Regions from separate parts of the Pseudomonas sp. E315 genome, predicted to be linked through region 2. Evidence: riboswitches for the same ligand, from Rfam matches in the RefSeq annotation. Region 2 holds a riboswitch; the other holds the start of a gene.

Region 1 (14,737 bases), on a different contig from region 2:
GTCGGCGCTGGACGATGTTCAAGTGCTCAACGAAGACCGCATCTTGCGTCGATATCTCGACCTGATCAAAGCAACTTTGCGCACCAACTTCTACCAGCCCGATGCCAATGGGCAGAACCGCTCGTACTTCAGCTTCAAGTTCAACCCGCACTTGATTCCTGAGCTGCCAAAACCCGTACCGAAGTTTGAAATTTTCGTCTATTCGCCGCGAGTTGAAGGCGTGCACCTGCGCTTTGGTAACGTGGCGCGAGGCGGTTTGCGTTGGTCGGACCGTGAAGAAGACTTCCGTACCGAAGTGTTGGGCTTGGTAAAAGCGCAACAAGTGAAGAACTCGGTCATTGTGCCGGTGGGCGCCAAGGGCGGTTTTGTGCCGCGCCGTTTGCCGTTGGGTGGCGGGCGCGATGAGGTTCAGGCAGAGGCAATTGCCTGCTACCGGATCTTTATTTCCGGCCTGCTGGACATCACGGACAACCTGAAAGACGGTGCGCTGGTGCCGCCATTGAACGTGGTGCGTCACGACGACGATGACCCGTACTTGGTGGTAGCAGCCGATAAAGGCACGGCCACGTTCTCCGATATTGCCAACGGTATCGCCATTGATTACGGCTTCTGGCTGGGTGACGCGTTCGCTTCGGGTGGTTCGGCCGGTTATGACCATAAAAAAATGGGCATCACCGCCAAAGGTGCGTGGGTGGGCGTGCAGCGTCACTTCAAAGAGCGCGGGATTAACGTTCAGAAAGACAGCATCAGCGTCGTGGGCGTTGGCGACATGGCTGGCGACGTGTTCGGCAACGGTTTATTGATGTCTGACAAGTTGCAATTAGTTGCTGCGTTTAACCACCTGCACATCTTTATTGACCCTAACCCGGAGCCAGCTAATAGCTTTGTTGAGCGTCAGCGTTTGTTCGACCTGCCGCGTTCGGCTTGGTCAGATTACGACACCAGCATCATGTCGGCAGGTGGCGGAATTTTCTCCCGTAGTGCAAAAAGCATTGCCATCTCCCCTGAGATGAAAGAGCGGTTTGCGATTAGCGCCGACAAGCTGACTCCAACCGAACTGCTTAACGCCTTGCTCAAGGCGCCGGTTGATCTGTTGTGGAATGGCGGCATCGGCACTTACGTCAAGGCCAGCAGCGAGAGCCATGCCGATGTGGGCGATAAGGCCAACGATGCGTTGCGTGTGAACGGTAACGAGCTGCGCTGCAAGGTAGTGGGCGAGGGCGGTAACCTGGGCATGACTCAGTTGGGGCGTGTCGAGTTCGGCCTCAATGGTGGCGCCACTAACACCGACTTCATTGATAACGCTGGCGGCGTGGACTGCTCTGACCATGAAGTGAATATCAAAATCCTGCTCAATGAAGTGGTGCAGGCTGGCGATATGACAGAGAAACAGCGCAATCAGTTGCTGGGCAGCATGACCGATGAAGTCGGCAGCTTGGTGTTGGGCAATAACTACAAGCAGACCCAGGCCATTTCGTTGGCGGCGCGTCGTGCTTACGAGCGGATTGCTGAATACAAGCGCCTGATGAGCGATCTGGAAGCCCGTGGCAAGCTGGATCGAGCCATTGAGTTCCTGCCAACTGAAGATCAATTGAACGAGCGTATCGCTGCAGGCCACGGTCTGACCCGCGCCGAACTCTCGGTATTGATCTCGTATAGCAAGATCGACCTCAAGGAGGCGTTGCTCAACTCGCAGGTGCCGGATGACGAGTACCTGACCCGCGATATGGAAACAGCGTTCCCCCCGATGCTGGTTAGTAAGTTTGCCGCTGCCATGCGCCGTCACCGTTTGAAGCGTGAGATTGTCAGCACCCAGATTGCCAACGATCTGGTCAACCACATGGGCATCACATTTGTTGAGCGCCTTAAAGAGTCCACTGGCATGAGCGCCGCCAATGTGGCAGGGGCTTATGTGATCGTGCGTGACATTTTCCATCTCCCGCACTGGTTCCGTCAGATCGAAGCGCTGGACTATCAAGTCCCGGCTGAGATTCAACTGGCGCTGATGGATGAACTGATGCGTCTGGGGCGCCGTGCAACGCGCTGGTTCCTGCGTAGCCGTCGTAATGAGTTGGATGCCGCGCGTGATGTGGCGCATTTCGGCCCGCACCTGGCAGCGCTGGGGCTCAAACTGGACGAGTTGCTCGAAGGGCCGACTCGCGAAGGATGGCAGACACGCTATCAGGCCTATGTCGAAGCTGGGGTGCCTGAGTTGTTGGCGCGTATGGTGGCGGGCACTACACATCTGTACACGTTGCTGCCAATCATCGAAGCGTCGGATGTGACCGGTGAAAATGCTGCTGACGTGGCCAAGGCCTACTTCGCCGTGGGCAGTGCGCTTGACCTGACGTGGTACTTGCAGCAAATCAGCAACTTGCCGGTAGAGAACAACTGGCAAGCATTGGCTCGCGAAGCTTTCCGCGATGATATCGACTGGCAGCAACGTGCAATCACTGTGTCGGTGCTGAAAATGGCCGACGCGCCGGACGAGATCGAAGCGCGTCTGGCGTTGTGGTTGGAGCAAAATCAAGTGATGGTCGAGCGCTGGCGCGCCATGCTGGTGGATCTACGTGCCGCCACGGGTAACGATTATGCGATGTATGCGGTTGCCAACCGTGAGCTGTTGGATCTGGCCTTGAGTGGTCAGTCAGGGCTGTAATAGCCTGGCCGCAAAACAAAGCCCCGGCTCAGTGTGAGTCGGGGCTTTGTTTTTCTGGGGCGATGCAGGAAGTTTAGATTCCGATGTTGCCCAAGGTCTGGACAATATTACGCAGGGTGCCAGCCAGAGTAGGGTGTTCCACTTCAAAGCGCTCTACGGCCAAGTTAACGTTGTCGACAAGGCTGGTGTCCTGAGTGGCGTTTTCTACTTTGATTTGAGCATCAATTTGCTCCGCAAGCTTATTGAGGTCATTTCGCTCCTCAAGTGAAAGTGGCGGGTTTTTGTCGAGTTGCTCGCGCAGGGAGTCGAGTTGTTGTTGCAGGTCGCGGGCAGGCATAGCATTCATCCTTTATTGATAGGCTCTGAAATAGACCCTTGAAGTGAACAAAAGGTCTATCAAGTGGGTCTTTAGAGTAATCCAGTCGAGCGTAATGCGCATGACCTCTATCACAGGGATAGGCGGTGTCTGAATGGATTTCAATGCTTTGTCCGCAGGATGTTTATTTCTGGGGGCTGTCTGGCTGACATTTCTCGTTATACTAACGGCCATAACCAGGGCATAGCGCCCGAGTGTAAGTGCTATCTAGGAGTTTTTGCTATGCGCTGGAACGATCGTCTAGCTCAGTTGTTTGTCTGTGCGGGTGTGGCCATGCTGCCATTGGCTGCCAATGCGGCCACTGAAGATGACCCATGGGAAGGCGTCAACCGTGTCATTTTTAAATTCAACGACACGATTGATACCTATGCCCTTAAACCAATTGCTCAGGGTTATCAGTTCATCACCCCGCAGTTTTTGGAAGATGGCATCCACAACATGTACCGCAATATCGGTGATGTGCGTAACTTGGCCAACGATGTGTTGCAAGCCAAGCCTCACGCAGCCGGTGTGGATACGGCCCGTGTTCTGATGAACACCATTATTGGCGTAGGCGGTTTCTTTGATGTGGGTACCAAAATGGGCCTGCAACGCAATGATGAAGATTTCGGTCAAACACTGGGCCGTTGGGGGCTGCCGAGCGGTCCTTACGTTGTGTTGCCACTGCTGGGCCCTAGCACTGTGCGTGATGCAGTCGCTATTTATCCGGACACCTATGCCGAACCGTACCGTTACATGAACGACATTCCGGCACGTAACATGGCAATCGGCCTGGATGTGATTGACACCCGTGCGAGCTTGCTCTCTGCCGAGAAAATGATCACTGGCGACAAATACGTATTTATCCGTAATGCGTACCTGCAAAACCGTGAATTCAAAGTCAAGGATGGACAGGTTGAAGACGACTTTTAAGTCGCTTGATTTGTCACTACTAAACGGCCCTTGTGGCCGTTTTTTGCATTCATGAGTGAGGCTTTATGGTGGTTTTTAGGCTGTTTAACCTTGGTTTTGGTAGCGGTTTGCCGGGTTCTTATAACCCGCAGGAATTTATCGTACCGAACACCCAAGGCCGCTATCGGCCTGAGCTTGAAACCCCCCTCGGATGGGAGTACCGTCTGCGCCTTACACGAGCAGCTTTGTAGGATCGAGCAAGAACGTCGATTTGAATCAAGGATGTTCAAAAGCAAATTCAGTAGTTGAGCGCTTTAAATTCGTGCTCCTACGCCAACCTAATTCTGGCGCCGTTTGTCCACATGCCAAAAACCAGTGCAACGCTGCTGATCATTGATGACGACGAAGTAGTGCGCGCCAGCTTGGCGGCCTATTTAGAAGACAGCGGCTTCAGCATCCTTCAGGCCAGTAATGGCGTGGAAGGTCTTCAGGTGTTCGAGCAAGAACGGCCAGATTTGGTGATCTGCGATTTGCGCATGCCGCAAATGGGTGGCCTGGAATTGATTCGTCAGGTTACACAGCGCTCTGCGCAAACCCCTGTCATCGTTATTTCGGGCGCAGGCGTGATGAGCGACGTGGTTGAGGCGTTACGCCTTGGTGCCGCAGATTACTTGATCAAGCCGCTTGAGGACCTTGCCGTACTGGAGCATTCAGTCCACCGGACTTTGGATCGCTCACGTTTACTGCTTGAGAACCAACGCTACCGAGACAAGCTCGAATCTACCAATCGGGAGCTCGAAGCCAGCTTGCATTTATTGCAGGAGGATCAGAATGCAGGCCGTCAGGTACAGATGAACATGCTGCCGGTCAGTCCTTGGTCAATTGACGAGTTCAACTTCGCGCACCAGATCATTCCCTCTCTGTATCTGTCCGGTGATTTTGTGGACTATTTCAGGGTCGATGAGCGGCGCGTTGCGTTCTATCTTGCCGATGTTTCCGGGCATGGCGCCTCCTCGGCGTTCGTGACTGTGCTGCTTAAATTTATGACGACCCGCCTGTTATTCGAGTCAAAGCGCAATGGCACTTTGCCCGAGTTCAAGCCCTCAGAGGTGCTAGGGCACATCAATCGCGGCCTGATCAATTGTAAGCTGGGCAAGCACGTCACTATGGTGGGCGGTGTTATTGATGAAGAAACAGGCATGTTGACCTACAGCGTTGGCGGGCACCTTCCATTGCCGGTGCTGTATACACCTGACAGCGTGAGCTATCTTGAAGGGAGAGGGCTGCCGGTCGGGCTGTTTAATGAAGCAACTTACGAAGATCATATTCTGCCGTTACCACCAGCCTTTAGCCTTACGCTGATGTCGGATGGGATTTTGGATCTTTTGACTGAGCAGACGCTCAAAGAGAAAGAAGCTGCTTTACCTCAATTGGTAAAGGCAGCAGGCGGCAGCCTGGATGGTCTGCGTCAGATTTTCGGATTAGCTACGCTCGGGGAGATGCCGGATGATATCGCCCTGTTGGTGTTGAGCAGGAATCTTAAATGAGTACCGGTAGAATTCAGTTTGCCGAGCAAGATGGCACTTTCATTTTGAAGTTTGTAGGTGAAGTGCGCCTAACCTTGTGTTCAGCACTGGATGCGACAATCGAGAGGATTTTCACGGCGCTGAACTTCTCAGCCATCGTGATCGACCTGACCGAAACCCGCAGCATTGACAGCACCACTCTCGGGTTGCTGGCGAAGCTGTCGATTTTGTCTAGACAAAAAGTGGGTTTATTGCCAACTGTCGTCACCACCCATGAAGACATCACCCGGCTTTTACAGTCGATGGGTTTCGATCAGGTGTTTAACATCATTGGCAAACCGATTCCATGCCCCGAATGCCTGACAGACCTACCTTCTCAAGACCAGTCCGAGGAAGTTGTCAGGGTGAAAGTGCTTGAGGCTCACAAAATCTTGATGGGCCTTAACGACTCTAATCGCGAAGCCTTTCATGACTTGGTGAATGCGCTTGAGCGTCATTAAAATACCGCTGTAAAAGGGGCCGTCATCATCCATGAACGGCCCCTTTTAGTTTTCGCGGTTCTTAACGTCCTTCAAGCAATTCTGCAGCTTGATCCAATAAAGCCAAGGGGTCTTTAGCTTTATGAATATCAACTGAAAGCAACTGACGGAAGCGGCGTGCGCCAGGGAAACCTTGACCCAGGCCCAAAATATGCCGTGTGATGTGATGCATGGCGCCGCCTGAAGCAATATGCGCTGCAATATAAGGGCGAAGTTGCGCCAAGGCTTGTGCGCGAGAAATCACAGGGGCAGCAGAGCCAAACAGCTGTTGATCGACTTCGGCCAGGATGTAGGGGTTATGGTAGGCCTCACGACCGAGCATCACACCATCGAACACCTGCAAATGTGCTTTGCATTGTTCCAGGGTCTTGATGCCACCATTGAGGATGATTTCCAGCTCGGGAAAATCAGCTTTCAACTGAGCTGCAACGTCATAGCGTAGAGGCGGAATATCTCGATTTTCTTTGGGAGAAAGCCCTTCCAGAATGGCAATGCGCGCATGCACTGTGAAACTCTGGCAGCCCGCATCACGCACCGTACCTACAAAATCACACAACTGCTCATAACTATCGCGCCCGTTAATACCAATACGGTGCTTGACTGTAACGGGAATGGAAACGGCATCCCGCATTGCCTTCACACAGTCTGCTACCAGTACTGGATGCGCCATAAGGCACGCGCCAATCATATTGTTCTGCACCCGATCACTTGGGCAGCCGACATTCAAATTGACTTCGTCATAGCCGGCATCTTGTGCCATTCGGGCGCAAGCCGCTAAATCTGCAGGCGTACTCCCACCTAGCTGTAACGCGAGAGGATGCTCTGTCTCATCGTGTCGTAGGAAACGCTCAGCATCACCGTTCAACAAAGCGCCAGTCGTGACCATCTCGGTGTAAAGCAACGCATGCTCGGAAAGCAAACGCAGGAAGTAGCGACAGTGGCGATCTGTCCAGTCCATCATAGGGGCAATGCTAAATTTTCTGGAGGGCTCTGAGCGTTCTATAACTGGTGTTTCAGCAGTTTTGGGGTTCATTTTTTCGGTCGATGGTGGGCGCGATTTGGACGGTATTCAGCTGTTTTAAACGATGTTCCAAGCCTCAGCTCTAAAGCTAGCAATGAAGCATGTCTTGGGAACGATCGATCCGAGAACAAAAGATGGCGAGTAGCAAGCGATTCCAATCTGTTACGGCGCAATGGGACGGAGTTTATCAGCAAAGTCCGAGCTTCGACCGCAAGTATCAGAGTAAGGCACTGCTTAACCGATGCGAAGCCGAGCGAATGGGTTTAGTCCCTAGCCGTCGAAGAGAGCAATAGGGAGTGCGATCTCAGATAGGCGGTCATGTACTGAGTCTCACGTACTATCAAGCCCAAACAGGTTTGTGAGTTCTGCGAGAGTTTGAGCTTTAAAGATCAGTTCTCAGGGGTGATGATCGGCTCAGGGCTGGTATCGGTAGCCAATTTCAAACGGTCAGCTTTACTGACGTACGTAGACTTGCGGCGCGGTGCCAATTTAGCACTGGCCTTTTTTGCATGAGCTTTTAGTAACTGCTTTATTTTTTTCTGACGGTTCATAGGTTGTACTCGGGATTTTGATTTCGCGAATGATATCAGCTTAAAGTCTTCAACCAGATCCCTAGGGCGCCCGCCAATATGCGTCTTAACAGGAAAGGGTAGTTTTTTTGCACTCAACGCAAGTGGCATTCTCGCTAAGGACAGGCATGGACATTCGATTGGCACAAACAGAAGACTGGATGCTATTAAAACAGGTTCGGCTTGCAGCGCTTTTAGACACACCGACAGCATTTGGCGTGAGTCATCACACGGCGGTTGATTACACTGACGAGCAATGGAGGGAGCGTGCCTCGCCAGAAACTAGGACGCAGTTTTGGTTAGCCATTAAGTGTGGTGAGCCTATAGGGATGGTCGGCGCCGGGGTGAGTGAAATGAACCGCTACAACCTGATAGGTATGTGGATCGAGCCCCAATCAAGGGGCTCTGGCGCAGCAGCGCGTTTGGTTGATGCGCTTAAGTCTCGCGCGTTGCAGCTGGGGCATAAGCACGTCTACCTAGATGTATCCCCGGAGAATGCAAGAGCCGCCAGCTTTTACCTAAAGCAAGGTTTTGTCTTTATGGATGAATGGGAGCCATTAATGAGTCATCCCCATATCATGGTGCAGACAATGTGTTGGTCACACTGCTGACAGATGCTCATAAAGAATTGTGGCACCGACGATCATCAAGACAACGCCGCCGATGACCTCTGCGCGCTTACCTACTACGGTGCCGAGTACACGGCCCAACATCACACCAATAGTGACCATAACGGTCGTGGCCAAGCCAATAGCTGCAGCGGCAACCAAGATGTTTACGTTCACAAACGCGAGCCCGACACCTACGGCCAGCGCATCAATACTTGTGGCAAAGGCGGTGACAGCCAGTATGAGAAAGGAATGCTGGTTGGGTTTATCTTCTTCTGCCTCTTCGGGCTTCATACCGTTATGGATCATGTGCAAACCCAGCACTAAAAGCAGCGTGAACGCAATCCAGTGATCCCATGCCTCAACGTATTGGGTGGCGACTTGGCCAATCCCCCAGCCCACAATTGGGGTGATGGTTTCAATCACCCCAAAGATCAGGCCGGTACGCAGGGCTTCGATAAAACGCGGTTTGTGCAGGCTCGCGCCCTTACCAATGGCCGCTGCGAAAGCGTCCGTCGACATGGCCAGAGCGAGGAAGATGAGGGAGATCGGGTTCACGGTTAACGTCCAGTCGGGCTATGAGTCAACGACACAGCCACGCGCCCGACTTTAGGCATGGATGCATCGTTGGTCTCGCCAACCAGAAGGTGTTCGCACCACGGCTTGCAGCCGAGAATGTTGATGCGAACGCTCTTTAACCGTGGTCAAGAGCAGGCTACTCCCCAACAAGGGCGGCCACTATAGCCACGTAAATGTGAAAAAACATTAATTTTTTTTGGATTGGCTTGATGAACTGGCGTGTTGAAGGCTGGTAGTAATGAGGGGCCAGCGGTTCGCGCAGAGTAATAAAGGTCATATCTATATACGCTTTTTCCCAGTGCAGTCGGTGTAACGTCGCTCCTTATTCACCAGCAATAAGGATATTGCCCATGATCGTTACATCAGATGAGTCACACATCACAGCACTTGCTGAATCGTCCAAACTCCAACAATTGCAGCAACAGTTTGAGACAGACCCGGGGCTGCGTGTCATTCAAAAGAATTTGCCCAATGCTTTCAGCCAGGCTTCGGCCGAAGACCTCGAGGGCTACAGGCGTGCGTTACGGGCCAGTAGACGCGCAAGGGCCGAGCTGAAACAGCGGCTCAAACCTCTTAAAGGCCTGTCCGATTTCGCCAGACCTCTGTTGCAACAAGCGTTGGACGCCCGCTTTGGGCCAGGATTAGAGCCTGACACCGACACGTTGTTTCATCCCACGACCAGGCCCAGCGGTGCTACTGGGCCTGCTACGCGGTTGACCTTGCTGGAAGCCGCTCTGCATAACTTTGAACGTGCAGAGTCTAGTAGTGGCGGGTTTCCGAACGTTGCCTCGATCAATAAAGGTGCTGCGGGGAAACACCCCAAAAGCATTCGGCCCGAAGACTTCGCTGACCTTTGCCGACACTTGAATATCGGCAGGAAATATCAGGATCACCTACACGATGTGCTGCAGCCAGCCTTACCGCCGGGAGATTCGCCGGCTGGCCCGCGACACAGTGTCCAAAAAATCATCACTGCTAACGACCAAGCAGATATGGAGCTGTATGCCCGGGCCGCGTGTTTACGCAAAGATATCAGTGCATCAGCCCTGGCGGCGGTGCTGGATGTGATTAAGCGTGGTTCTAACGCGATGTTCAATGATTTGCCGGTCGCGTTCGAATACATACAACTGTTTGGAGTCGAAATTCCGCGTGTTGTCATTATCAAACCACGAGCGACCTGGACACTCACTCAAGTTCCACTGGTGCTCTATGTTGCCCAAGACCCACGTACACCCTTTAAAGAGTTCGCCACCCGGACTGAACTTGAGGATGACCTGCGCAGTCGCTTGATGAGCAAATCCTATAAGGTATTTTTTGCCCGGCTTATGGGGGAGCGGGTCAGGGCGCAGTTTTTCAGTCAGTTAAACCGGCACTTGCTTAAGCTGGTTCCCACGGACGGTGATTGGTTCACCAAGGGCTTATGGCACCACGCGCCCGATCATAATGCCGATCTGCGTTTAGAAACCTGGCCGATAGACGAGGAACTGCTCCCAAGGTTTTATAGGCAGCAGATTGATTTGATCAAGGACAATGCGAGATTTGTGGCGGTGCCGACGGAGGACGAAGACGCCAAAAGCCGTCAGGAGCGTTTACAGGCCTGGTTCTCTATTGGCATGAATATCGCCAATGTCGCTTCGTTTTTGGTGCCAGTGCTTGGCCAGATAATGATGGTGTACGCCACGGTTGAATTAGTGGGCGAGGTGTATCACGGCCTTGAGGATATTTCTGATGGCGACTTTGAAGAAGGTTTTGATCATCTACTCAGCGCCGGAGCGAACATTGCGTTCATGGCCGCTCTTGCCACGGCTGCTCACGGCGCCATACCTCCCGAACCACCGCCCATCACCAGCAACAACTTTGTAGGGCAGGTGGTGCCTATCACGCTTGGCAATGGCCGGGTACGCCTGTGGAAGCCTGACCTTGAACCGTTTCAATCGAACATTGAAGTGCCCAGTGACGCCCGCACCGACCTCAGCGGCGTGTTTGAGCAGAATGGGAAAAAGTACCTGAGCATTGATTCGCGCCAGTACGAAGTCACGCTTAACAAGACTTTGAATAAATGGCAGATCAAACATCCTTATCCAGATGCTTCGTTTGCTCCCACGCTTGAGCACAATGGCGTAGGGGCTTTCCGTCACGCGGGGGAGTCGCCTCAAGAGTGGGCGAAGGAAAAGTTGTTCAAACGCCTTGGTCATTCGGTGTCGGGCTTGTCGGACACCGCTGCAGAACAGATATTAAGCGTCGTTGATGTTGATGAAGTGCTGTTGCGTCAGGTTCACGAACACAGCGCCATCCCGCCGGGGCAACTGCACGACACGGTCAAGCGTTTTCAGCTGGATGCGCGTCTTGAAAATACTCCCATTGAGCGATCTGGCAACACGCGCGCCGAGCTTTTCGAGCAGCAATACGCTGCCAGTGAAGTATCGGACGATCCACAAGTTCAGTTAATACAACGCCAGTTTCCTACTCTGCCAACAGCTGTTGCAGAAGACTTAGTGGCCAGCTTAACCCCAGAGGAAATGCCTGATTTTCTCGGCGCAGACCGTATTCCGATGCATATCAGCGAAGCGGCTGTATGGCAGCAACGCCAAACTCGGCTGAATCGCGCATTTGAGGGCTTTTATTTGGACTCTGTGATCAACGCTGACACCGAAACCCTCAGCCTGCGCCTGCTGGAGAAACTCCCCGGCTGGAGTGGGCATGTACGGCTTGACGTGCGCCAAGGTTCACCGCGAGGTGCGTTGCTGGACAGCATCGGCAATCCATTTGCGACTGATTTTAAAATCCTGGTCAAATCCAATGGTCGTTACCAGGCATTAGATGCCTTGGGTAATGAGCTTAATGGCATCCACAAAGTGGGGAATAACCTATGCGATTCAATCCTTCACGCCCTGCCTGATCCATCACGCAGGGCCTTGGGTTTTCCACACGTCGGGCAAGGCCCCGAACTGAACGCCGCGTTGGCAAAACTAGCCATGACGGATCGCGAGCAGGCATCGCGCCTTCTTGGCATGCGCACCACCCGGCTCAAGTTCAACCTGCCTGAGCGGATGAAACAAGGCCGATTGGGCTATTTCTTGAGCGGTAGGGGGCAATTGCCTGAGTTTGTCAGTGACGATTACTTTTTGGACCGCATCAGCTTGCTTGAACTGAACGCCGGTTTGGCACAGGACGTACTGGCGGGCTTTCGTCGCGAAGGGATGTCCAATGCAGATATCAGGGCTCGGCTCGATGTGCTTTACGATGAGCGTCGGGCACTGCGTATCAGCCTCGACCAATGGTCCCTGACATCCAGTGAACTGTTAAATCCAACGGATAACAGGATGCAAAGTTGGTCACGAATCGGTGAGGCCATTCTTCAACATTGGCAAGCTATCAATTTTCCCGGTGCGCCTTCTGGTGTGGCCTTGCGCCTGGAGGACGTGCAATTGGGTGATTTTCCCGGGCAACTTCCTGAGTTTTTTTATTCGAGGGTTGAGCGCTTGCAACTCTCTAATGTAGTTGCCCATCCTGGCGAGCCAGGTTCTTGGCTGGGAGGCACACTCCTGGAGTCAGAGGTGCTTGGGAGGTTTTTGGGCCGTTTCTCGCACATCACGGCATTGGAAGTCAGCAATCCGGTGTCATCAGAGCTGCGCTCCAGCTTCAGTTGGGGGCATAACCTGCCCCGAGAGGTTTGTACTCAACTTCCTCGTTTAAGGGAGCTGAGCCTGATCAATCAGAACGTGAGTATTAATGCCCAAACGCTGAACCGTTTTGGTCAGATGCAGTACCTCGAAACCCTTGATCTGAGTGGGAACTCAAGCATGTTGGGCCCTGTAAGGGGGCCTATTCATCTGAGTTTGAGGCGACTTGGACTTGATCGTATCGGGCTGGTTCATTGGCCAGACTGGCTCACCGAGTTGCTACCCAATCACATTGGTGAAGTGTCATTAGTCGACAATCAGATTGCTAACTTGCCGAGTGAATTGATGCGTACTGATGTTCAATCAGGGCCAACTTCGCTAATCAGGCTGCAAGGTAATCGACTGTCACGTACGGAGATGATTGAAGCGAGTCTGTATGGAGCGTCATCACATCGTGCTGTCAGGATTGATCCAGGCGCACCCGCCGAGCTTCACTCGCGCATTGATCTTTTATTGCGTGAGCAAGCTGAAATAGAAACAGTGCTCGATGAATGGGCTCACGCCTCAACCTCGCGCCAACCGTTGAGTGCTGCAGCTATCAGCGAGCGGCAAGCGCTTGGCGTGGCGTTGCTTGAGCACTGGCGCGGCAGTGTGGCAGGTCGTGCTTCACGCGCGATTCTTATTGATTCGGTCGTGCTTGCAGAGTTTCCTCAACATTTACCCGAGACGTTCTATCGCAACACCAGTGGTCTGTTCCTGCGAAATGTAGTGACCGATAACCAGCAGTTAAATGTTTTTTTGTCCAGATTTTCAGAACTCAAAAACCTGACGATGGTGGGGCATAGTTTGCCTATGACCGCGCCTCCTCAGGTGTTGGGCGAACTGGAAAATCTCAATACGCTGGCCCTGATTGATCAAGGCATGCTGATTGACCAAACCTCAATGGAGTCTCTAAGCAGCCTGAGGCAAGTCAGGAACTTGGATTTAAGCGACAACACGTTAGGTGAAATCACCTTCTCGCCAGCTCTTGACCGTCATTGGGAAACCTTGACGTTGGATAACGTAGGCATCAGTGCTTGGCCTCATTGGCTTGACTCTCTTTTGCCGGGCAGTATTGATGTGCTGTCGCTTGAAGGAAATCAACTGACGGAACTGCCCGAAGACATCGTCAGAAATCGACGTAATGAAGCCGCGCATACCGAAATCTCGCTGGGCGGTAACCCTCTGTCGCGCGACACAATGATCCGTGCCCATACCAGTGAACGTGACAATTTTCGATCCTTTGGCTTTTATATGGACTTGCCCGCCGATATTCGCGCAATGCCTCCCGAACGTGCATGGTCCTCGGGAGAGTCAGAGGGGGAGCAAGGATCGAACATTGAATATGATTCCGAATCCAGTCATCACAGCCACGGGGCTACTGGAGCCGAGTTTGCGACTCCAGCAAGCGTCGATCAGTGGCTTGAAGGGACCGCGCAGGAGCGCCTTGAGCAACAGGCCGTGTGGGGGCAGGTGGAGTCGGCCGGTGATGCATCACAGCTCTTGGCCTTGATTGGGCGTTTGCGCGAAACCGCTGACTACCTGAGAGGCCGGGCTGCATTGGGCCAACGGGTATGGCATGTGCTGGGGGCTGCTGCAAAAGATCCGCAGTTGCGCCAACTGCTCAATACGATGGCGCAAGAGGCGATTGCCAGCCGAACCTGTGGGGACGGTGTGCGCTTGGAGTTCAATCAGATGGAGGTTCAAGTATTTGCCATCGATACGCTGCGTGACATTCCAGCGCTGGAGCGGGGGCCAAACTTGTACCGTCTGATGCGCAGGTTCTTTCGTTTGGATGAAGTCGATCGTCTCGCTCGGATCAATGCCGGCGGCAGGGATCAGGCTGAAGTTCGTTTAGCGTATCGCTTGAGGTTGGCCGAGCGCCTGGATCTACCGTTGCCCCCCGCACGCATGCTTTATCGCACAGCGGCCGCGGTGACAGAGGACGAGCTGCTGAATGTTGAAGGCTTAGTGCTGGCCAGTCAGGACAGCCCTACGTTTTTGGCCAACATGGTGAGCCGGGATTCTTGGATCGCGTGGTTACACGAGGCGTACGCCTCAGAGTTTGCTGAACTCAATGCCACCTTTCAGAGCGAAAGGGCACGGGTTGAGGACGATTTTCCAGAGCTTGAAGGCGCGTATTTTGCGCGGATCGAAGCCCTTGCCGCCGAGCAAAAAAGCCGTGAGGCGCAATTGATGGAACAACTGACTTATCGGGAGGGTATGAAGTACAACGGCTGATTCGTTTTACCGGTGCTTGTGGCGCCGTAAGGCTCAAACGCCGGCACTGCTATGCAGGGCGGGCGT
Region 2 (14,737 bases):
ATCAGGGCCGCTTATTTCCTTGAGACGCTGCAACAGCAAAGCCTCGGGCAACTCCACTGGCGCGCAGACAAAACTACCGCCATTACGCCCGCGACGCGTTTCGATCAAACCGCGCTCACGCAAAACCACAAGCGCTTCGCGCAAGGTGACAGTGGCGACCCCCAGTTGCAGCGCCAGCTCACTCTCACTGGGCAATTGCTGCCCCTCGGCGAACAAGCCCAGTTCAATGGCTTCCACCAGCCGTCTCGCGACTTCATCGGTGCGACCTTCTTGGCGCAGCCTGATAAAAGCGGTACTGCGGGCAGTATTCAGGGCACTCATTGGCTCTCCAAATTCAGCTTGCAATGGTGTAGCCGGTCATAGGCACCAGTGCCTCGGCCCATGTTCGGCTAAACGTTCAGTAACGCATCTTATAGCGATTGACTGGCCCCTGATACGGCCAGTTTTTGGCTCCGATGGCTCAAAAATCCGCAACGCTAGCGCTGCAAGCCAAAAATATGGAGCCGGGTTGCGCACACTATAAACTTTAAGATATGTTTCCATATGTTTAAAGCTCTGATCTGCATTGCAATCTTCGTGACCGACCCACCTTAGCGACTCTCAACCTGCACGCTGACCAAGGAATACGCCATGCAAACCAAACTTCTGATCAACGGCCAACTGATCGACGGCGAAGGCGCCAGCCAAGCTGTGTACAACCCGTCCTTGGGCACTGTTCTAGTGGACATTGCTGAAGCCAGCAGCAGCCAGGTTGAAGCCGCAGTCCAAGCTGCGGACAAAGCATTTGAAGGCTGGGCCCAAACCCCAGTGAAAGAGCGGGCCCACCTGCTGCTGCAACTGGCGGATCGCATCGAAGCCGAAGCGCCAACCCTCGCTCGCCTCGAATCGCTGAATTGCGGTAAACCTTATCAAGCCGCCTTGAACGATGAAATTCCGGCCATCGCCGACGTGTTCCGCTTCTTTGCCGGAGCCAGCCGTTGCATGACCGGCTCTGCAGGTGGTGAGTACTTGCCGGGCCACACGTCGATGATTCGCCGCGATCCTTTGGGCGTCGTGGCCTCCATCGCCCCTTGGAACTACCCGCTGATGATGGTGGCTTGGAAGCTCGCTCCTGCGCTGGCCGCGGGCAACTGCGTAGTGCTCAAGCCTTCAGAACAAACCCCACTGACAGCCCTGAAACTGGCCGAGTTCATCGCGCAGATCTTCCCGGCTGGCGTGGTCAACATCCTGTTTGGTCGTGGGCCGAGTGTCGGCGAGCCACTGGTGACTCACCCTAAAGTGCGTTTGGTGTCCCTGACCGGCTCGGTCGCCACGGGGGCGCGTATCGTTGGCGCTACCGCCAGCAGCGTAAAACGTACCCACATGGAGTTGGGCGGCAAAGCCCCGGTGCTGATTTTTGACGATGCCGACATCGACGCCGCAGTTGAAGGCATTCGCGCTTTTGGCTTCTACAACGCGGGTCAAGACTGCACGGCCGCCTGCCGCCTGTATGTGCAAGAAGGTGTTTACGAAGCCTTTGTACAAAAACTCGGCGCCGCAGTGGGCAGTATTCGCCACGGCCTGCAGGACGATCCTGAAACCGAACTGGGCCCACTGGTCACCCGCGATCATCTGGAACGCGTCGCTGGTTTCGTCGACCGCGCCAAAGCCCTCCCGCATATTCGTGTCATCACCGGCGGCAATCGGGTCGATGGCCCTGGATATTTCTTTGAGCCCACAGTTCTGGCTGACGCCCACCAGGACGACGAAATTGTTCAGCGCGAAGTCTTTGGCCCGGTTGTAAGCGTTACCAAGTTCACTGACGAAGCCCAAGCCTTGGCCTTTGCCAACGACTCGGATTACGGCCTGGCCTCTTCGGTATGGACGAACGATGTAGGTCGAGCCAATCGCCTTGCATCCCGTCTGCAATATGGCTGCACCTGGGTCAATACACACTTTATGTTGGTCAGCGAAATGCCCCACGGCGGCATGAAGCAATCCGGGTACGGCAAGGACATGTCCATGTACGGGCTGGAAGACTACACCTGCGTTCGGCATGTGATGTTCAAACACTAAACAGCACCTTAAACGAGCACATATCGAATTGCGCGCACCATTACGGCGCGCACAATTCGAGTAAGAGACCTGACGAACACCGAGATTATCCTTTCCCCCGCTTGGAAATGCCGCTCAAATCAGGTCTCAGCGATAAAACATATAAAACAAGATGAAATATGGCATAGGTTCTGCTTTGCACTCTGCACGAGCCTAAAACAGCCGTCATTGTTACCGTCCGGCCCAGCCGTGGGTAACGTATCAAGAGGTGTGTAACCATGCTTATCACCGGCATCAAAAGCCGCCCGGTCTATGACCTGCTGCAACCTATGGCGGGTGGCTTGCGCCATCTGATCGCAGGTCAGGGCAGCGGCGGTACAGCCATGCTGCGACTGATTCAGGAGATGACCCCTGCTCAGCGCCAAAACAGCACCCTGCTGTACTCCACCGAATCTTTTTCCGGACACAACCATCTGGACGCGCTGCAACAGTGCGAGGTCGCAGAGCTGCGCGTGTTCGAAAGCAATCAGGCCCTGCTTGATGCACTGCGCACGCTACTGGGCAACGCCTTTATGGGCACTCGCCTGTACCTGAGCGGCTCGGAAACCTTCATCGGCACCGCGATGCAGGCCGCCAACGCGGTAGACCTGAACCGCGATGAAGTGCTGCGCGAACACAGCGGCACCTTAGTACGCCGCGTGTGGTGTGTGCATTGCGATACCTACACCGAAAACGTCACCCAACGCCTGTTCACCTGCCCCGGCTGCCAACTCAATCTGGTCGTGCGTGACCACTACTCCCGCCGCCTCGCCGCCTTCCAAGGGATCAAGGCCGATGGTGAAGTCCCGGGCCAATTGCCACCTGCCGAGGAGCTGGACACATGAGTACCCACAACGGAACCCTCAGCGTTCAGGTTGCACGCATCGAGAGCCTGACCCCAGAAATCAAGCGCTTCACGTTGGTAGATCCGCAAGGCAAACACCTGCCTGCATTCTCCGGCGGCAGTCACGTGGTGGTGCTGGTGCCCAACGGCGAGAAAAACCTGCGCAACGCTTACTCGCTGATGAACTCGCCGTATGACTCCAGCGCCTACCAGATCGCGGTACGCCGCGTCAGCGAAGGTCGGGGTGGCTCGCGCTACCTGCATGAGCAGTTAAAAGAAGGCGATACGGTGCAAATTTTGCAGCCGGCTAACCTGTTTCCGCTGGCCAAACACGCACGCCAGCACGTGTTTATCGCAGGGGGCGTCGGTATTACTCCGGTCTACTCCCAACTCGAAGAACTGTTGCTCAAGCAAGCTGAATTCGAACTGCATCTGGCCGTTCGCGGGCCGGAACACACGGCTCTGGGGCTGGAGTTACAAGCCCGCTACGGCGAACGAGTCACGCTCTACGTGCAAGGCCAAGGCCCACGCATGGACATTCGCGCGATCCTCGCCGACCGCCCGCTCGGCAGTCATGTTTACGCCTGCGGCCCGGACAGCATGATCGACGACACGCTGAACAGCGCCCGCGATCTGGGCTGGACCGACAGCCACGTGCATTTCGAACGCTTCGTGGAGCAAGGCTCCAATGGCCAGCCGTTCACCGTGACCCTTGCACGCCAAGGCGTAACCCTGGAAGTCCCGCCAGACCAATCGCTGCTCGAAGCGGCCGAACAAGCCGGTTATCAGGTGCCTTACCTGTGCCGTGGCGGCGCGTGCGGCTACTGCGAAACCGAAGTTCTGGAAATCGACGGTGAACTCGATCACCGCGATGACTGGTTGAGCGAAGAAGACAAGCTCAGCAAGCGCAAATTCATGCCATGCGTATCCCGCGCCACCTGCAGCCGTTTGGTCGTAGATCTCTAATATAGGACGTTCTGTTATGACTGCTTTCAAGCCTATCGAAACCTATTCGGGCGATTACACCTACAGCAACAGCCGCGAAGCCGTGACCCGCCTGCCCTTCCCTTACCCGGAAGACGAGTACATGTACTCGATGAACGTGGAGCCGCATGTACCGTTCGGTGAAGGTGCCTTGCGCGCTCAGTTTGATATCGACGAGCACTACATCTCCGAGTGTCATCACCGCGCTGAAACCCTGAAAAACGAGCCAGGCGTTCATTACGCTGCGCTGCCGCACATGATGGAAGCACAGTGGGACTTGCTCGAACTGCTGATGGAGTCTTACTCGCGGGACTTCCCCGAGCACTTCACGCTGGAGAAGAACGGCAGCCAGTGGCACTGGATCAACCGCCCGCTGCAGATCAACCAGACGTTCACCTTTGGCGACACCAGCACCTTGCCGATGGACCCGATGGAATACATCACCCGTCAGGCTCAGGGCGAGTTCATCTTGCTGGAAGAACGTGACGAAACCCTGATCATGGGCGCCGGCATGGCTACTCAGCGTGCCGATTACTCGCTACGTTTTAACTTGGGCATGAGCTTCATGGAGTTCCACGGCCCGGTTCCAAAACTGCACGAAATGGGTATTTTGCAACGTGCGCTCAAGTTCTTGCTGCGCCTGCGCCCTGGCCACCCGGTACGCCGAACCAACTGGTCGATCACCGTTAATCCACGCCTGGAAACCTCGGCCGAAACCCTGCCCGACTGGGCGCCGGATCGCACCATCGTAACCGCCGAAAACGCCGGTGATCTGGTCAACCTGCGCGTCGAGCTGCAACCACTGCACCGCCTGCCGCGCAGTAACGCCGTGCTATTCCCGGTTCGCACTTATCTGGTGAGCCTCAAACAACTGGCCGAGTTCGCCCCACAATGGGCCAAGCGCATGCACCGCGTGATCCGCGACTTGGATCAGGAACTGGTCGACTACAAGGGCTTCACCCGTTACCGCGACGAGATGGTCACTTGGCTGTCGCAATACGACGACGGCACGCCCGTTGACGAAAGCCAACAATAAACCCCAAGCCTGAAAGCGCGCCTATATGGCGCGCTTTTCGCACTGGTCTGTTTCTCACCCCCCAGGGATCACCCCATGAAAACAATACGAAACTTCCTGCCTGAGAGCTGGAGCCTGGTGTTCTCCGCGGCAGCCTCCGCCTATGGTGTCGGCTTGCTCGGTCTTTGGGCGCTGCCCTTTTTGATCAGTGCGATCATCCACGACCTCAATCTTAATGAGGCCCAAGCTGGCATTTTGATGTCGGCCGAATTCATTTTCACCATGCTTGCTTCATTGCTGGTGGCCCCCCTGATGGGCCGCGCTCCGCGCCGTACATTGGCGATAGCCGGAACCTTGTTGGCCATTGTCGCCAACGTGGTCAGCGCGAGCATGACTGACCTTTACTCCTTGGCCGCCGTACGCTGCGTGGCGGGTATCGGCGCAGGCCTTGCACTGGCGTGCGGCAACGCCTGTGTGGCCAGTGCCAAACAACCTGACCGAATCGCCGGGCACATGAACGTGTTATCGGTGGTGCTCATGATTGTTGTGATGCTGGGCTACGCCAAAGTAATGGCTGCGTATGGTTTGCCAGGGCTGTATTACGCGATGGCAGCAACTATGGCGGTCATGCTGCTGGCCATTCCTTTTATGCCTCAGCATGCACCAAAGGCCCAAACCCATACCGTCAGCGCTGGCTCGGGCAATGTGCTGCTGAGTCTGCCAGCCATCTGCATGATGCTCGCGATGTTTGTGTTTCAGGCACGGGACACAATGGGCTGGGCGTTTGTCGAGCGGATCGGCACCATGGTCGGTTACAGCGGCGAGGAACTCGGCATATTACTGTCTGTTCAATCGATGGTCGGGCTGATCGGGCCGTTGCTGGCCGCCATGATCGGTAAACGCTTCGGCCTTAGCACCCCGGTGATTCTGGCGATTTTGCTGACCGGCGGCACCAGCTTGAGCTATGTACTGGGCGAACATTCCAAAACGCTCTACACCATCGGTGTGATGACCATCTGCATCACCTATTTCTACGCCCTGAGTTACCTCACAGGGCTGGCCGCAGCCCTTGATCGCGAAGGGCGGGTCGTGGCGGCCGCCAGCAGCTTTCTGAGCTTGGGCCTGGCGGTAGGCCCCGCGATTTCCGGGGGCCTGATCTCTATGGGCGGTTTCACCCTGGCGGCTTGGGGCATCGCAGTTACTGTGCTGTTGACCTTGCTGCTGGTCATCATCCCGCTAAACAAAGTGCGCCGTGAACAGCCCGCATTCGGGCTGGTGGCTGCTGCTTAAAACTTGAGCCCCACACTCAGCGTCATGAAATCCCGGTCGCTGAGTGTGTTGTACCGGCCACCAAAAAAGTTGGTGTACGACAAGCTGCTGGTATAGGTGTTCTGGTATTCGGCGTCGAGCCCCAGGCTGATGGCTTTCCGGCCTTCCTGAAAGGTGTTGTCGGGGGCAGGCGAATAGCCACTGACATCATGCGCCCATGCCAGATTAGGTTTGAGGTTCAGGCCAGCCATCACGCCGTTGTATTCCCACACTGCTCGGCCGCGATAACCCCACGCGTTCGCCGTGGTAAAGCCCTCGTTACCCGATGAGCCAAACACCGGATCGCGCCCGTAATGCAGGCTGGAGCTGCCTTCAAGCCCACCAACGTGGGTAACACCGACTTCACCCACCAATGTCAGACGATCAGCGCCCATTGCATTGTCGAAGATGTGTGTCAGCGAAGTCTGAAACTGACTGATCTCTTTACGCCGATAACCTTGAATATCAGCCCCCGGGACTACCCTCAGCGGGGAAGCATCGCCAAAACCAGGCAGCGGTGTGAGGTTTGCGTACAGCACATCGTTGCTGTTGAGTTGCACCGGCGCATTGGGACGATAACTCAACTCGCCTTTCCAGGCCGTGCCTGTGGATAAGGTCGTGTTGAAGCTCAAGCCGTACAAACGAATGTCTTCGGGATACTCGACGTAATAGCTTGAGTTGCCCGCGACAATCATCGGCGCCAAACCGCCTGAGGACGAAGCCGCGTTATACGCCGACTGCGAAGCCCCACGCCCGCTGATAATGGGGTCGCGGCTGTGGTAGTTGATGAAGTACGCGCCAAATTCAGTGTCCAGCGGCTCAAACACATAGTGCATGGCCACACCAAATTGCCCACCGTTACGCGCATCGCGATCAGCGTCACGGCGCACCAACACGCCCTCGCCGTTCACATCGACGCCCGCAGACGTCAATGCCGCCAAATCAGCCATATTCAGCGCCGAGCGTTTGTTCAGCACCCGATAGTTATTACTGCAACCGTCGGCAATCACGTCGGACTGCGAGAAAAATGTGCCGCAGTTATCGGCCTCGGACTGCTCCCAATCCAGCTGATAAAACGCCTCGGCGGACAGGTTATCGGTGAGGTTTTGCGAGATATAAAACAGATTAACCGGCACTAACCCGTCGTTAAGTTCAGTACCCGGTCGCCGGTAGGCTGATACGTCTGTCGGGTTGATCGCATTGATTCCCCCGCCAATAAACGCACTTTCGCCCCAGCTCACTACTTGCTTGCCTAAGCGCACAGCACCCGGTTGATCGGCAATGGCGTAGTTGTGATACACAAACGCATCCAGCCACTGCGCGCTGGCTGATTGCGCGGACGCTTTACGGCCACTGTCGCTGATGGGTTTGAAGGGGCGACTGTCGTCTTGCAGCTCAAAGTCGTACCAATACTTGCCCCGCACATACAGGCCGCTGTCGCCGTATTTGAGTTCCAACCCGTGCATGCCGGTAAAGATCTTTGAAAAGGTTTCGCCTCGTTTGAAGTTCAAACGGCCGTCGTCCGAGATTTCAGAGTGACCTTTGCCACCATTATTGGCCCCGATCAAATGGTGATCGGCCTTAGCCGTGGACCAACTGGCGCCAATCGACAGTTCAGAATCTATCTGACCTTCGATTTCGCCAATATTGAAGCTTACGCCCCATGCAGGCCCGGCGAGCGTCGAGGCAAGGCTGACTGCCAGCGGCAGTTTGACTCGGCGCCAGAACCGGTTGACTGAGGGCATTGATACTTCTCCGTGGGCTGAAAGCAATAAGCCCGCAAGGATGAAGCAAAACCAGATTTTGACAAGATCGTGTGAACGCAGATCGTCGTAGTCGCTGGTGCAGGCTGCGAAGCGATAGTGGGATTTTCAAGTTAACGGGTTGCTTCGCAACCCATCGCAGCCTGCGCCAGCGACGACAAACCAATATTGATTAATTCATCTCGGTAAAGGCCAGCTTCACGCCCAGCGCAACCAACACCGCGCCCATAGTGCGATCAAACCAATGCCCCATGCGCGCAAAGCCGGTGCGCACACGCTGATGGCTAAATAACATGGCAACCATGCAAAACCAAGCGCCTGTTGCGACCGCAAGGTATACGCCATAACCCGCCTGAATCGACAGCGGCGTGTGGGGGTTAATAACCACCGTGAACAGCGACAGGAAAAACAGGGTCGCTTTGGGGTTCAGGCCGTTGGTGACAAAACCGGAAGTAAAAGCACCGCGTGCGGTGCGCTCACCGACCGGCAAGGTCGCAGCCAAAGCGGCTGGATCTGCTGGCTTGGCGCGCAGTGCCTTGATGCCGATGTACAGCAAATACGCCGCTGCCAGCCATTTCAGGGCGTTAAACAGCACAATCGACTGCGACACAATGATCCCGATGCCTAGCAGCGAATAACCCACATGCACAAAAATGGCGGTGCCCACACCAAACGCCGTAAACATGCCCGCACGACGGCCGTGAGTCACGCTCTCACGCACCACCACGGCAAAATCCGGCCCAGGGCTCGCCACGGCGAGTAAGTGAATCAAGGCAACGGTCAAGAATTCTGTCCAGTACATGCACGGCTCCATTACAAATTGTTTCTTCTGTTAGGCTCGCCACATTACGCCTTCACTCGACAGCACAAAAGGGACAGTTGATGACTAACAATCGCCGCGCAGTGTTTCTGGATCACACCTCACTGGATTTGGGTGATCTTGACCTCGGCCCGCTGCACCGCAGCTTCAGCGAGTTGCAACTGTACGCAGACACCACGCCCGATAACGTCGTCGAGCGTTTGCAGGGTGCTGGCATCGCTATCAGCAATAAAATCCTGCTGAATGCCCAAACACTTGCGGCCTGCCCCGACCTGAAGCTGATTTTGGTGGCAGCCACCGGTACCAATAACGTTGACCTTCAAGCCGCCCGCGCCCAAGGCATCACCGTTGCCAATTGCCAGGGTTATGGCACACCGTCGGTGGCACAACACACGCTGGGGCTCTTGCTGGCGCTGGCCACACGTTTGATCGACTACCAAAAAGCCGTTACCGAGGGCCAATGGCAGCAGGCCAAACAGTTCTGCTTGCTGGACTTCCCCATCGTCGAGCTGGAAGGCAAAACCCTCGGCCTGTTCGGTCACGGTGAACTTGGCAGCGCAGTGGCCAAACTGGCCGAAGCCTTTGGCATGCGCGTGTTAATCGGACAAATTCCCGGCCGCCCTGCACGACCTGATCGACTGTCCGTGGATGAACTGCTACCGCAAGTCGACGCCCTGACATTTCACTGCCCGCTCAACGAACACACGCGCCACTTTATCGGCGCTCGCGAACTCGCACTGCTCAAGCCCGGTGCATTTGTGGTCAACACCGCCCGGGGCGGCATGATCGACGAACAAGCCTTGGCAGACGCCTTGCGCAGCGGCCATCTGGGTGGCGCAGCAACTGATGTGCTGAGCGTTGAGCCGCCTCGCGAAGGTAACCCGCTGCTGGCTGCCGACATCCCACGTCTGATCATTACGCCGCACAGTGCCTGGGGCAGCCGTGAGGCTCGGCAGCGAATCGTGGGGCAATTGAGCGAAAACGCCCAAGCGTTCTTCAACGCTACAGCGCTGCGGGTCGTCAGTTGCTAAACTGCGCCCCTTTTTGAGGAGCAGATTATGGATCCGCGCAGTGAAGTACTGCTTCGTCAGCCTGACTACTTTCAAGGCTCGTTGCTGTTAGTCGGCTTGCCGCCCGATCAACTGCTTGGCGAATTGCCAAACGCTCACGGCTGGTGCTGGCATGCGGGCGATCAAGCCGCGCTGGACGCCCGCTACCCAGGCCGTGTGCACTTTGGCATCGAAGTGCCAGAGCGCACATTCGATACCGCCGTGGTGTTTTTGCCCAAGTCCAAAGAGCTGAGCGATTACGTGCTCAAGGCCGTGGCCGCGCGCTTGCCCGGCGCCGATGTGTTTTTGGTGGGTGAGAAAAAAGGCGGCATCGAAGGTGCGTCCAAACAGCTCGTCCCTTTCGGCAAACCGCGCAAGCTGGACAGCGCGCGGCATTGCCAGCTGTGGCAAGTCACTGTGGAGACTGCGCCCGCGGCGCCTGTGCTGGCAGAGCTCGCCCAACATTACGAACTGCCGCTGACCGAAGGCCCACTGAAAGTGGTCAGCCTGCCGGGGGTCTTCAGCCACGGCAGACTGGATCGCGGCAGCGCCTTATTGCTGGAGCATTTGGACAAACTGCCGAGCGGCCACGTACTCGACTTCGGCTGCGGCGCGGGTGTGTTGGGGGCGGCAGTCAAGCGTCGTTACCCGCATAACAGCGTCACCTTGCTGGATGTTGATGCCTTTGCCACCGCCAGCAGCCGCCTGACACTGGCCGCCAACGGTCTGGAAGGCGAAGTCATTACCGGTGACGGCATTGATGCGGCGCCAATGGGTTTGAACTCCATTCTGAGCAATCCGCCCTTTCATGTCGGTGTTCATACCGATTACCACGCGACAGAGAACTTGCTGCAAAAAGCAGTCAAACATCTGAAATCAGGGGGAGAACTTCGGATTGTGGCCAACAGCTTTTTGCGCTATCAGCCACTGATCGAAGAGCATTTTGGCGTGTGTTCGGTCAAGGGTGAAGGTCAGGGTTTTCGGATCTACAGCGCCAAACGCCGCTAACACATTTTGAAAAACAGGGCTTGCCGGATCGGGTTTGCCTAGGCAGAATCCGCTCCGTCCTAGGGGAGTAGTCTCCTTTGAGCCCCACGCTCATCCGGCATGCGTCAACATACTTGGTCAACAGACCATGGTGCATGCGACCCAGGTGTCCGCACAGACGGACCAGGGTTTGACAAGACCTATGACACGAACACCTTACCCGGGGCGGGGAGGCTGTACGTGTCATAGCCGTGTCGACCCGCCCCTGGAAACTTACCTGATGATGCTCGACTCCTTACTCGTTCCTACCGCAATCGTTGCCTTGGCCGAAATCGGCGACAAGACGCAACTGCTCGCACTCATTCTCGCCGCACGCTTTCGTAAACCCTGGCCGATCATCGCCGGCATCGTCGCCGCGACGCTGGCTAACCATGCGGCGGCCGGTGCCGTAGGCGCGTGGGTCGGGAGTTTCTTCACTGATATCACACTGCACTGGATCTTGGCCGCCAGCTTTGCCGCCACTGCACTCTGGACCCTGGTACCAGACAAAATGGATGACGACGAAGCCAGCACAGCGCGCAAGTACGGGCCTTTCGTGACAACGCTGATTACGTTTTTCATCGCAGAAATCGGTGATAAGACCCAAGTCGCGACGGTCATGCTGGCCGCGCAATACCCAGATCTGTGGCTAGTCATTATCGGCACCACGCTGGGCATGTTGATTGCCAACGTGCCGGTGGTACTGGCGGGTAACTTTGCCGCTGACAAACTGCCGCTTACCCTGATCCGCCGCTTGGCGGCGACCGCGTTCTTCGTACTGGCCGCTGTGGCGGTGTACAAAGCAATGGCCATTAGTGGCTGGGTGTAAAAAGCACGTAACCACGCGCTAGAGATGCCGCAGCCTGCGGCATCTCTGATGCGTGGTTTTGTCAGTTTTTGGGGGCTTGCTGATACAACGGCATAACCTTTGGAATTGCCGCTTCAAGCGCCGCAATCCGGCTGCTGGAAGCCGGGTGAGTGCTCATGAATTCGGGCGGAGCACTTTGCGATTCTTGAGCCATTTTTTGCCACAGGGTAATCGCTGCATTCGGGTTGTAGCCCGCACGCGCGGCCAACTCCAGACCAATCAAATCGGCTTCGTTTTCATTGCTGCGACTATTGGGCAGTGTGAGGCTGTAGTTCACTACGGTGTCGGCCAGCGCCAGGCTGTCCTGTCCCAAGCCCAAAAATGCACCGGCACCCTGTTTAGCGATTTCGATGCCATAGGCTTTTGACATGGACTCACGGCCGTGTTCGCGCAAGGCGTGGGCAATTTCATGCCCCATGATTGCAGCGATCTCGTCATCACTCAGTTTGAGCTGATCAATAATCCCGCTGTAGAAGATGATCTTGCCGCCCGGCCCACAGTTGGCGTTGAGCTCGTCACTTTTGATCAAGTTGACTTCCCAGTTCCATTGCGCGGCGTCCGGGCGAAAAGCTGGCGCTTGGGCAATCAGCCTGTTGGCGATGGCTTGCAGTCGTTTGGCGTTGGCGCTTGTCTTGTCCAAAGCCCCCTTGGTGCCAGCCTCGCTCACGGTTTGTTGGTACGACTGTGCGTACATTTGGTCAACTTCCTGACTCGACAGCATGCTGAACATGTACTGCTTTCGCTCAACGCCTACCGCTCCCGCATTGGTGGTATTGACCGCCTGGCAGCCGCCGAGCAGCAACCCGGCACCCACCGCGCACACTATCGCTAACTTACCCATCACGACTCTCCCTAAAGATGGCACGTATCCTACCTCAGCCCGGTGTCAGGCACTCAGGTGCATTGAGTTTGGGATCGTTCACCAGATTGGCCAATGGCCGTTCGCGCAATGGCGCTTGCGGGCTGGCGAGCAAAGCTTGCAAAACGTGAAGTGGCGTTTGCGGGTCCAGCCACGCTTGTTGGCCAACCTCATCCAAAATCAGTGGGCGACGCTGGCTGGCCGCCGCCTGAGTCACCACCGCGGTGCTCAGCCAAACGTGCCCTTGCACTGGATACGCCTCCCAGATACCGGCAAAAAACAGCGAGGCGCCCTCGCCCGGCGTTAGCCAGTACGGTCTTTTGCGGGTTGTACCGCGCCACTCATAAAAACCATTGGCCGGGATCAGGCAGCGACGCTGACGAAAAGCCTCACGAAACATCGGCTGCTCAGCCAAGGTTTCAGCGCGGGCATGCGCGGGCGTACGTGACAGGTCGGTGAGCCAGGCGGGCGTCAGCCCCCAGCGGGCTCGGGCCAGCTCTCGCTGCCCCGGCTCTGCGCCAGCGCGCATGATCAATACCGAGTCATTGGGCGAAATATTCCATTGGGCTTGTTGATCTGCGGGGAAACCGGGCAAGGCAGCAAAGGCCGGGTTCCAGCGAAACAGGGCAAAACGTCCACACATGGGGCTGTACAACTCTTGTTTATATAGCAGGGAAAAAGCAGGCGCCGGTCTCAGCAAATCAAGACGTCAGGGAAGCTCTGGGGCTCATCGCCCGCCACCGGCGACGCGGCATTGTACGCATCGATCAACTCCCGCGCGCAAAGCGCCTGATCGTCGGCCACAGCCAAACCCAGCAAACCCAAAGCGGGCAACTCGCCCGTGCCGCCTATTAAATCGCGCCCTTGAAGGCACGCTTCAATGCCTTCGCTGGCCAGCATGCCCAGCAAAAGCTCGGCTTCCATCAAGTTTTCGGGTTCGTAAATGCGTTGCATGCTGCTCACCTGTTACTCATTTTCGCTGTGAACATCCAGCATCCACTCATGACCATCGGTCTGAAGGGTGAATACAATTGGCCGACAGCACACAGGGCAATCTTCAATGTAGGTTTGGTCCCCCCCCGAGAGATCAAGCACGGCTTCGGCTGGCTCGCCACAATAAGGGCAATCGTAGTGTTCGGTCTCAAGCATCGCGGTCTCCAGAGTGACTTGTGCGTATAATCGCCGGTCTATTTGCAGGGCTATTCTTTTTGTCCTGCCCTGTTTACTTACCCTAGCCGTTTCCAACAAGAGAGCATGATGGGCGAATTCGATTCCATCCGACCTTACGACGACGCCGAAGTCCCAGCAGTGCTGGCCCGGCTGCTCAGCGACAAGGCGTTTTTAGACATCCTGACCCACTTTCGCTTCCCGCGCTTGGCTGGCGCGTTCGGCTGGTTGTTAAAACCTCTTATAGCGCATCGTCTGCGTAAAGAGTTCGCCAGCGTCACCTCCGTCGCCACCTTGCAAGACAAGGTCGAAGTGTATGTCGACCGCACCATTGAGCACGCTACCGATGGCGTCACTTATACCGGCGTTGAACAACTCAAATCGGGCACCGCCTACCTGTTTTTGGCCAACCATCGCGACATCGTGATGGACCCTGCATTCGTTAATTACGCGGTGTACCACGCAGGGCTGCCAACGCCCCGCATCGCCATCGGCGACAACCTGCTGCAAAAACCGTTTGTCAGCGATTTGATGCGCCTGAACAAGAGCTTCATCGTTCACCGCTCGATCACTGGGCGCCGCGAAAAGCTGGCCGCCTACCAACTGCTATCGGCTTATATCAACCATTCGATTCGCAACGATTGCCAATCGATCTGGATCGCACAAGCCGAAGGGCGCGCTAAAGACGGCGATGATCGTACTGACTCAGCGATTTTGAAGATGTTCCACATGAGCCGTAAAAGCGAGCCGTTCGCCGAGGTCATTCAGTCGCTGCACATGACTCCGGTGTCAATCAGCTACGAATACGACCCCTGTGATCAAGCCAAGGCCCGCGAACTCTATATCCGCGCCACCACCGGCACTTACAGCAAGGCACCCGGCGAAGACGACACCAGCATCGCCAACGGCATCACGGGCTACAAAGGCCGTGTTCACGTGAACTTCGCAGCGCCGATTACCG

The links. A riboswitch is a leader RNA that binds a small molecule or an ion and turns the genes downstream of it on or off. The one in region 2 is predicted to bind manganese.
Region 1: it holds a riboswitch for manganese, as region 2 does, so the genes downstream of both, mntP (manganese efflux pump MntP) here and ACZRJQ_RS03755 (TMEM165/GDT1 family protein) in region 2, are expected to answer to the same signal.

Annotation. Positions count from the first base shown of each region.
Region 1 is NZ_JBUZPJ010000001.1:569,733-584,469, forward strand. It holds gene ACZRJQ_RS02700 (NAD-glutamate dehydrogenase) at 1-2,659, shown strand, start outside; gene ACZRJQ_RS02705 (DUF4404 family protein) at 2,733-2,996, opposite strand; gene ACZRJQ_RS02710 (MlaA family lipoprotein) at 3,258-3,947, shown strand; gene rssB (two-component system response regulator RssB) at 4,289-5,473, shown strand; gene rssC (anti-sigma factor antagonist RssC) at 5,470-5,952, shown strand; gene dusA (tRNA dihydrouridine(20/20a) synthase DusA) at 6,014-7,024, opposite strand; gene ACZRJQ_RS02730 (DUF2986 domain-containing protein) at 7,402-7,563, opposite strand; gene ACZRJQ_RS02735 (N-acetyltransferase family protein) at 7,710-8,192, shown strand; gene mntP (manganese efflux pump MntP) at 8,181-8,747, opposite strand; yybP-ykoY riboswitch at 8,752-8,920, opposite strand; gene ACZRJQ_RS02745 (NEL-type E3 ubiquitin ligase domain-containing protein) at 9,182-14,671, shown strand.
Region 2 is NZ_JBUZPJ010000002.1:84,904-99,640, forward strand. It holds gene ACZRJQ_RS03705 (FadR/GntR family transcriptional regulator) at 1-321, opposite strand, end outside; gene ACZRJQ_RS03710 (gamma-aminobutyraldehyde dehydrogenase) at 631-2,055, shown strand; gene ACZRJQ_RS03715 (dimethylamine monooxygenase subunit DmmA family protein) at 2,313-2,918, shown strand; gene ACZRJQ_RS03720 (PDR/VanB family oxidoreductase) at 2,915-3,883, shown strand; gene ACZRJQ_RS03725 (heme-dependent oxidative N-demethylase family protein) at 3,900-4,937, shown strand; gene ACZRJQ_RS03730 (MFS transporter) at 5,013-6,206, shown strand; gene ACZRJQ_RS03735 (DUF1302 domain-containing protein) at 6,203-7,969, opposite strand; gene ACZRJQ_RS03740 (LysE family translocator) at 8,160-8,789, opposite strand; gene ACZRJQ_RS03745 (2-hydroxyacid dehydrogenase) at 8,870-9,838, shown strand; gene ACZRJQ_RS03750 (methyltransferase) at 9,866-10,864, shown strand; yybP-ykoY riboswitch at 10,914-11,035, shown strand; gene ACZRJQ_RS03755 (TMEM165/GDT1 family protein) at 11,127-11,711, shown strand; gene ACZRJQ_RS03760 (M48 family metallopeptidase) at 11,773-12,591, opposite strand; gene ACZRJQ_RS03765 (SOS response-associated peptidase) at 12,626-13,252, opposite strand; gene ACZRJQ_RS03770 (putative signal transducing protein) at 13,303-13,563, opposite strand; gene ACZRJQ_RS03775 (CPXCG motif-containing cysteine-rich protein) at 13,576-13,758, opposite strand; gene ACZRJQ_RS03780 (1-acyl-sn-glycerol-3-phosphate acyltransferase) at 13,864-14,737, shown strand, end outside.